Regions from separate parts of the Bradyrhizobium sp. CB1717 genome, predicted to be linked through region 2. Evidence: riboswitches for the same ligand, from Rfam matches in the RefSeq annotation. Region 2 holds a riboswitch; the other holds the start of a gene.
The links. A riboswitch is a leader RNA that binds a small molecule or an ion and turns the genes downstream of it on or off. The one in region 2 is predicted to bind S-adenosylmethionine.

Region 1 (4,415 bases), 370 kb from region 2:
GTCCCGCGGGCCGGAGCTGGCGAAACAGGTCCATGATTGCCTTGGCCGGGCGTTGGCACAATTCGTGTTTGACGCAGCCCATCTGGGGCCGGCCCAGCAGCAAAATTGAGGTCTAGCGTTAATGAGTTCTCTCCGCCCTTTTTTCCCGACGGCATCGCTGGCTGCGACCGCAGCGGCAGCGCTGCTGTTGCTGACGCCGGCGTCGCCGTCGCGCGCGCAGGCACAAGCCGCGCAGGCGACGCAAGCACCGGCGCAAACCGCTAATCCCGCTCCCGCTTCGCGTTCCCAGACCACGGTCGCCGTGACGTCCCCCGAGCAGCGCGGCATCACCTCGCGCGCCATCGACAAGGTGAAGCAGGTCGCGAAATCCGCCGGTGACATCTTCAGCCGCGTGCCTTGCCTGCCGCCGAAGGGCGGCTCGAAGACGATGGGCTCGCTGCCGCATGTCGCGGCCAAGCTCGTTGCCGGCCAGCCCGTCGTGATCGTCGCGTTCGGCTCGTCGTCGACCGCCGGCTACGGCGCGAGTTCGCCCGATTTCAACTATCCGAACCGTCTCGCCACACAGCTGCGCCGACACTATCCGACCGCCGACATTACTGTCGTCAATGCCGGCGTCGGCGGCGAGGACGCGCCCGAGATGATGAAGCGCCTTCAGACGCAGGTGATCGACGTGCATCCGGACATGGTGATCTGGCAGGTCGGCACCAACGCCGTGCTGCGCAATCTCGATCCAGGCGATACCGCCAAGCTGGTCGAGGACGGCATCTCCCGCATCCAGGCCGCCGGCGGCGCCGACATCGTGCTGGTCGATCCGCAATATTCGCCGGCCGTCAATCAGCGTGCCGAGAGCGCCGGCAAGATGATCAAGCTGCTCGGCAAGGTCGCCGAGCTCCGCAAGGTCGGCATCTTCCCGCGCTTCGAGGTGATGCGCGACTGGCACGAGAACCAGTCGATCCCGGTCGAGAGCTTCGTCATCTCCGACGGCCTGCACATGAACGATTGGGGCTATGCCTGCTTCGCCCAGCTGCTCGGCGACGACATCATCCGCTCCGTCGGCCAGATCAAGCTCGGGGTGAACGTGCCGGCGGATGTGAGGACGTATCGGCCGATGTAGCGAGGTGCCGTAGGGTGGGCAAAGGCGCAAAGCGCCGTGCCCACCATCGCTCAGTGATACGAAGGAAGAAGACGTGGGCACGCTTTCGCTTTGCCCACCCTACGAGACCGCCGTCGCCTCACGCCTTCTCCAGCGCCGCCGTCAGATCCTCGATCAGATCATCCGCATGCTCCAGCCCTGCGGAGAAGCGGATAAAGCCCTCGCTGATGCCGAGCGCGGCGCGGTCTTCCGGCTTGAGGCGCTGATGCGTCGTGGTCGCCGGATGCGTGACGAGACTCTTGGCGTCGCCGAGATTGTTCGAGATCTTCGCAAGCTTCAGCTCGTTCAGCACGCGGAACGCCGCCGCCTTGCCACCCTTCACCTCGAAGCCGACCAGCGTCGAGCCGCCGCGCATCTGTTTCTTCACCAGCGCCGCCTGCGGATGATCGGCGCGGCCCGGATAGACCAGCCGCGAAATCTTCGGGTGGCTCGCCAGCACTTCGGCGATACGCGCGGCCGTGTCGGTCTGCGCGCGCACGCGCACGCCCAGCGTCTCCAGGCCCTTGAGCAGGACCCAGGCGTTGAACGGCGAAATCGACGGGCCGGTCTGGCGCATGAAATTATGCAGGTGCTCGGCGATGAAGGCTTCCGAAGACAGGATGATGCCGCCCAGACAGCGGCCCTGGCCGTCGATGTGCTTGGTTGCGGAGTAGACGACGACGTCGGCGCCCAGCGCCAGCGGGCTCTGCCAGATCGGCGTTGCGAACACATTGTCGACGACGAGCCGCGCGCCGCCGCTGTGCGCGATCTCGGCGATGCCGGGAATGTCGAGCACATCCAACGTCGGGTTGGTCGGGCTCTCCAGGAAGAACGTCTTGGTATTGGGCCTCAAGGCCCGCTGCCACTGGTCGAGATCGGCTCCGTCGACCAGCGTGGTCTCGATGCCGTAGCGCGGGAGCAGGTCCTGAATCACGTAGAGGCACGAGCCGAACAGCGCGCGGGAGGCGACCACATGATCGCCGGCCTTGAGCGGCGCCAGGATCGCGGTCGTCACCGCCGCCATGCCGGTTGCCGCCGAGCGGGCGGCTTCGGCGCCCTCGAGCTCGATCATGCGGCGCTCGAACATCGCAATGGTAGGGTTGGAGTAGCGCGAATAGATGAAGCCGGGGTCCTCGCCCTTGAACCGCGCCTCGCACTCCTCGGCGCTGTTGTAGACATAGCCTTGCGTCAAGAACAGCGCCTCCGACGTCTCGCCATATTGCGAGCGCAGGGTGCCGGAATGGACCAGGCGGGTTTCGGGACGGTAGGTGGCAGGCGACTTCGACATAGGACCCTCCGACATGACCGTTTCGTCGAAAACGGTCACAAAAAAACCGGCCTGGACAAAACCACGGGCCGGGATCACAGAGGTCCCCGGCCTGTTTAGCGACTTATTTAACGTGGCTGCAAGCCGGCCGGCTCAAATCACCACGGGATAAGTGATGCTCATATTCCGCAATGGCCTTTCCGTCAAGGCGTCCATCGGATAGCCGTAAAAGGCTAGTATTTCCTGCATGTCCGGATGCGTTTGACCCCTGACGAGGACCCCCGGTTGAGCTTCACGATCGCCGCCGACGCCAATGGTATCCTGCCCGACCGCATGATCGCGGCGATGGCGGAGGCAGGTCTCATCCTGCCCGCATACGATTTCGTCGAAAGCCAGATCCAGCCGGCCAGCCTCGATCTGCGTCTCGGCGACATCGCCTATCGCGTCCGTGCCAGCTTCCTGCCGGGGCCCGGCGCCACGGTGGCCGAGCGCATCGACGAATTGAAGCTGCACGAGTTCAGCCTTGCCGACGGCGCGGTGCTGGAGACCAACTGCGTCTACATCGTGCCGCTGCTCGAGAGCCTGGCGCTGCCGCCCGAAATCGTCGCAGCCGCAAATCCGAAAAGCTCGACCGGTCGTCTCGACGTTTTCACCCGCGTGATCGCCGACGGAACCCGCCGCTTCGACATGATCGGCGCCGGCTATCACGGCCCGCTCTATGCCGAGATCAGCCCGAAGACGTTCCCGGTCTTGGTGCGCGAGGGCTCGCGCCTCAGCCAAGTGCGCTTCCGCACCGGCGATGCGATCCTCAACGCCGACGAGCTCGATGCGCTGCACGCCACTGAGCGCCTCGTCGACATCGACGATGCCGATCTCTCGGGCGGCGTCGCCGTCTCCGTCGATCTCTCGGGCGAGAAAGCCAATGGCTTCGTCGGTTATCGCGCCAAGCGCCATACCGGTGTCGTCGACGTCGATCGCCGCGCCGGCTACGCCGTGGAGGATTTCTGGGAGCCGATCTCGGCCCGTCCCGATGGCAGCCTGATCCTGGATCCCGGCGAGTTCTACATCCTCGCCTCGAAGGAGGCGGTGCAGGTACCGCCTGATTACGCCGCGGAAATGGTGCCGTTCGATCCCTTGGTCGGCGAATTCCGCGTGCACTATGCCGGCTTCTTCGATCCCGGCTTCGGCTATGCCGGTGCGGGCGGGCTAGGATCGCGCGCCGTGCTCGAGGTGCGCTCGCGCGAAGTGCCGTTCATCCTCGAGCACGGCCAGATCGTCGGCCGCCTCGTCTACGAGAAGATGCTGGCACGCCCCGACGCGATGTACGGCCAGCGCATCGGGTCCAACTACCAGGCGCAGGGCCTCAAACTATCGAAGCATTTTCGGGTGTAGCCGCCATCACCGGGAATCTGCGTGAAGGCTGACGCAGCGCAGGTTGGGCGGGAGGTGAATCGTCGAACGGCCGTCTGAAGTCTCGTCTGGCGCCTCATCGCCCCAGCGCCAGCAACGTACGCGCCGCGACATCGGCGCTCAATCCCCAGACGATTGCGCTCAGATAGTCCGTCACTGGATTGGCGCCGAATGTTTGCGAGCCGTTGAGATAGATCGCCTCGAAGCCGATGAACGCGACGAGCAGGATGGCGGCGAACTTCAGGAACACCTGAAGCTTTGGCGCAACCTTCGCACGGAATGCCACTAGCCGTTGCTGAAGCCGGGATCCCGGCGACAGTTGCTGCGCCTGAGCGTTCGGGCGCGGGGCTGCGACGTCGTCGCCGGCCTGGTCCTGGTCGTTCGCCGGTAATGTCTCAGCGGCGAGCAAGGCTGTCTCGATGGACGACACCGTCGGACGTATGTCCTCGATGTCGCTCAACCCCAAGATGCTTCCCCTCAGCGCAGAGATGCGGGCCAGGATTCCATTATTTCGGAGAGTTTCGGCGCGCTCGCTGAGCCGGACCAGTCGCTCTGTCAATGCGATGCGCGCGTCTGCAGCGGTCGCGAGCGTAAGAATTGCGTCGA
Region 2 (4,415 bases):
GCGATCGAGCCGCCGATCAGGCCGAAGCCGATCAGGGCGACGCGCTGAAAGTGCGGGTTCGCGCTCATTTGCCGGCCATGAAGTCGCGCAAGGCATCGACGACGAGGCGGTTGGCCTCTTCGGTGCCGATGGTCATGCGCAGGGAATGCGGCAGGCCGTAGTTCTTCAGCGCGCGCAGCACGAGGCCGCGCTTCGTAAGGAAGGCGTCGGCGTCGTCCGAAGTCCTGCCCTTGTCGGTCGGGAAGTGGATCAGCACGAAATTGGCAACGCTCGGCGTCACCTTCAGCCCGAGCTTGGTGATCTCCTCGGTCAGCCAGTTGCGCCAGGTCTCGGTGAACTGCTTCGACATCGCCTGGTGCGCGGTGTCCTCGATCGCGGCGACCGCGGCATACATCGCCGGCGTCGACACGTTGAAGGGTCCGCGGATGCGGTTGACCGCGTCGATGATGTGCTCGGGGCCGAACATCCAGCCGATGCGCAGCGCGGCAAGGCCGTGGATCTTGGAGAAGGTGTGCGTCACCACCGTGTTCTCGGTGGTGGCGACGAGCTCGATCCCCATTTCGTAATCGTTGCGCGAGACGTAGTCGCAATAGGCGGCGTCCAGCACCAGCAGGACATGCGAGGGCAGTCCGGCGCGCAGCCGCTTGACCTCGTCGAACGGGATGTAGGTGCCGGTCGGGTTGTTCGGATTGGCGAGCCAGACCAGCTTCGTCTTCGGCGTTACCGCCTTCAGGATGGCGTCGACGTTGCAGGTGAGGTTGGTCTCCTCCGCGATCACGTTCCTGGCGCCGACCGCCATGGTCGCGATCGGATAGACCAGGAAGCCGTGCGTGGTGGAGATCGCCTCGTCGCCCTGGCCGAGATAGGTGTGGGCGAGCAGGTTGAGGATCTCGTCCGAGCCGGCGCCGCAGATGATGCGGTTCGGATCGAGCCCGAACGAGCGGCCGATCGCTTCGCGCAGCACGCGCGAGGTGCCTTCCGGATAGTCTTCCAGATGTGACGCCACGTTCTTGAAGGCCTCGATCGCCTTGGGCGAGGGCCCGAACGGCGTCTCGTTGGCCGAGAGCTTGAACACCTTGCGGCCCGGCTCCGGCACCGGGGTCTTGCCGGGCGTGTAGGGCGCAATATCGAGAATGCCGGGGTTCGGCACGGGGCGGGACATCTTCAACTCCGGATAGGCTTCAGGCGGTGCGCGATTTACGATTTCGACCCGGTCGGGGCCACCGTATAGCGCGTTGCGTGGCTGCCGACGAGGGCCGTGGAGCGCACCGAGGCCCCTGCCTCGATCAGGGCAGCCTTGATTTTGTCGATGCTGCTCGCAGCCGTGACCGAGACCAGCAGCGCCGCGCCGTCGAAGGCGGTATCGGGCACCGCGACGATGTCGGCGAGCGGCGACAGCGCCCGCGCGATCTCGGCATTCCACCCCGACACGCGCACGCTGAAGGTCTCGACTTCCGTCACCAGGGCGCTGTCGGCGACGCGCGAGATCGCGAACACGGGCAGCGCGGCCGGATGGTCGGCGCGCTCGACGAAGGGCATCCGGGCGATGATCTTCGGTGCGCCTTCTGCTTCCAGCTCCAGCCACCACGGTGTGCGGCTGGAGGTCGCCGAGACCAGCGCCAGATCGCCCTTGGATTTCGCCACCGCCTCGACCGCGGCCTGCGCGCTGAAATGCGCGACGTAGGGCACCGTGAAACCGAAATGGAAGCGGACGGAATCGCGCATCGCGGGCTCGCTCACCGAGATGTCGGCATGCACGGAGAACGGCGCCTGCACGTAGGTGAAGGTCGAAATGATGACGCGCCAGATGCTCTCGACCGTGTCGAGCGGCAGGATGCCGCGATGACGCTGCACGATCTCGCGCATCATGGAGGCCTCGCGCGCGGGACGGAAGGCCGAGCCGACCTCCTGGGTCTGCTTCACCTGGATCAGGCGGTCGATGATGTCGCCGCGCTGCATCAGCAGGCGATGCATTGCCTCGTCGATCGCATCGATCTCCTTGCGCAATTCCTGCAATGATGGTGGCGCGGGCGGACGTTGGGACATATCTGCCGGGACTGTTGAGAGGCGTTCCAATGCGGATCGGCCAAATGCTTGGCAAAGGCGGTCCGCTGCGGTTGATGTCCTGATTAGGCAGTCGGAGCGGCGAAAGCAAAGAGAAATAACGGCTCCTTTCGGCTGACATGCCAGGGACGAATTAGGCTGATCCGGACCGCGACTTGACGAAAACCGTCCAAGCCGGTAAGTTTTTGCCTGTTCCGTGGTCATTTGAGCCGGCCGGCTTGCAGCCACGTTAAAAAACTCGCTAAACAGGCCGGGGACGCTTCCGATCCCGGCCGAACCTATCGTTCAGGCCGGGTTTTTCATGGCCTGATGTCAATGCGGTCTGAAGTCCGATCGCAAACGAGGTCGATGGTCAGATGGTTGGCGTCAAGTCGATTCCGAGCCCCGCGATCAGTGCCGACGATCGGTCGCATGAGGTCGATCATCCGAGCTCGCTCATCGCGCATTTCGGCACCGAGCAGCCGCTGCGGCTCGATTGCGGCGTCGATCTCTCCCCGTTCCAGATCGCCTACCAGACCTATGGCGAGCTCAACGCCGATCGCTCCAACGCGATCCTGATCTGTCATGCGCTGACCGGCGATCAGCACGTCGCCAATGTGCATCCCGTCACCGGCAAGCCCGGCTGGTGGGAGACCCTGGTCGGCCCGGGCCGGCCGCTCGATCCCGACAGGTACTTCATCATCTGCTCCAACGTGATCGGCGGCTGCATGGGCTCGACCGGGCCCGCCTCGATCAATCCCGCCACCGGCAAGGTGTGGGGCCTGGAATTCCCCGTCATCACCATTCCGGACATGGTGCGCGCGCAGGCGATGCTGATCGACCGGCTCGGCATCGACACGCTGTTCGCCGTGGTTGGCGGCTCGATGGGCGGCATGCAGGTGCTGCAATGGACCGCGGCCTATCCGAGCCGCGTGTTCTCTGCGCTCGCGATCGCCTGCTCGACGCGGCACTCGGCGCAGAACATCGCGTTCCATGAGCTTGGCCGCCAGGCCGTGATGGCCGATCCCGACTGGCACAATGGCGGCTATGCCGATCGCGGCATCCATCCGCATCGCGGCCTCGCGGTGGCGCGGATGGCGGCGCACATCACCTATCTCTCCGACGCCGCGCTGCATCGGAAGTTCGGCCGGCGGATGCAGGATCGCGAGCTGCCGACCTTCTCGTTCGACGCCGATTTCCAGGTCGAGTCTTATCTGCGTTACCAGGGCTCGTCCTTCGTCGAGCGCTTCGACGCCAACGCCTATCTCTACCTGACGCGCGCGATGGACTATTTCGACATCGCCGCCGACCATGGCGGCGTGCTGGCGAAGGCGTTCGCCGGCATCCAGACGCGGTTCTGCGTCGTCTCCTTCACCAGCGACTGGCTGTTCCCGACCTCGGAATCGCGCGCGCTGGTGCATGCGCTGAATGCGTCGAGCGCGCGGGTGTCGTTCGCCGAGATCGAGACCGATCGCGGCCACGATGCCTTCCTGCTCGACGTGCCCGAGTTCTTCGACATCTCCCGCGCCTTCCTGCAATCGGCCGGCAAGGCGCGCGGACTGAATGGCGGGGGTGACTAGCAATGTCAGTGCAGGAAGTTCTGCCGCTGGGCGGCGTTGCGGCCGGGCAGTCCGGCCAGGTTCGCGCCGACCATCTGCTGGTGGCCGAGATGGTCAAGCCGGGCTCGAAAGTGCTCGATGTCGGCTGCGGCGACGGCGACCTGCTTCAGCTGCTCGAGGCCCGCGGCATCGACGGCCGCGGCATCGAGCTGTCGCGCGAGGGCGTCAACCGCTGCGTCGCCAAGGGCCTCGCGGTGGTGCAGGGCGACGCCGACACTGACCTCGTCAATTACCCCGACGACGCTTTCGACTACGTGATCCTGTCGCAGACGCTGCAGGCGACGCGGCAGCCGAAGGTCGTGCTGGAGAATTTGCTGCGCATCGGCCACCGCGCCATCGTCTCGTTCCCGAATTTCGGCTTCTGGAAGATGCGGCTGCAGCTCCTGATCGGCGGCCACATGCCGCGCACGGAGAATTTGCCTGCGACCTGGTACGACACCGCCAACATCCACTTCTGCACCATCAAGGATTTCGTCGAGCTCTGCGACGCCATCAACGTCAAGATGGAGCGCTCGGTGGCGCTCGATCTCTACGGCCGCCCGGTGCCGCTGAACCTGCCCTGGTGGGTGTGGAACATGTTCGGCGAGCAGGGCGTGTTTCTGCTGAGCCGCGGTGGCGGGAAGTAGTTTCTCCGTCATTGCGAGGAGCTCTTGCGACGAAGCAATCCAGGCCATCCCCGCGGAGGGATTCCGGATTGCTTCGCTGCGCTCGCAATGACGGAATACTTGGCAGCGCCTTCGCTCTAATTCCCCG

Region 1: another riboswitch for S-adenosylmethionine. It lies ahead of QA649_RS41550 (O-succinylhomoserine sulfhydrylase); the one in region 2 lies ahead of QA649_RS39745 (homoserine O-acetyltransferase).

What each region holds. Positions count from the first base shown of each region.
Region 1 is NZ_CP121666.1:8,925,730-8,930,144, reverse strand. Features, by position in the region: gene QA649_RS41560 (SGNH/GDSL hydrolase family protein) at 1-109, shown strand, start outside; gene QA649_RS41555 (SGNH/GDSL hydrolase family protein) at 122-1,114, shown strand; gene QA649_RS41550 (O-succinylhomoserine sulfhydrylase) at 1,233-2,420, opposite strand; SAM riboswitch at 2,495-2,574, opposite strand; gene QA649_RS41545 (2'-deoxycytidine 5'-triphosphate deaminase) at 2,685-3,791, shown strand; gene QA649_RS41540 (hypothetical protein) at 3,886-4,415, opposite strand, start outside.
Region 2 is NZ_CP121666.1:8,556,849-8,561,263, reverse strand. Features, by position in the region: gene QA649_RS39760 (prephenate/arogenate dehydrogenase family protein) at 1-68, opposite strand, end outside; gene hisC (histidinol-phosphate transaminase) at 65-1,162, opposite strand; gene QA649_RS39750 (chorismate mutase) at 1,198-2,046, opposite strand; SAM riboswitch at 2,251-2,330, shown strand; gene QA649_RS39745 (homoserine O-acetyltransferase) at 2,421-3,623, shown strand; gene metW (methionine biosynthesis protein MetW) at 3,626-4,288, shown strand; gene QA649_RS39735 (alpha/beta hydrolase) at 4,405-4,415, opposite strand, start outside.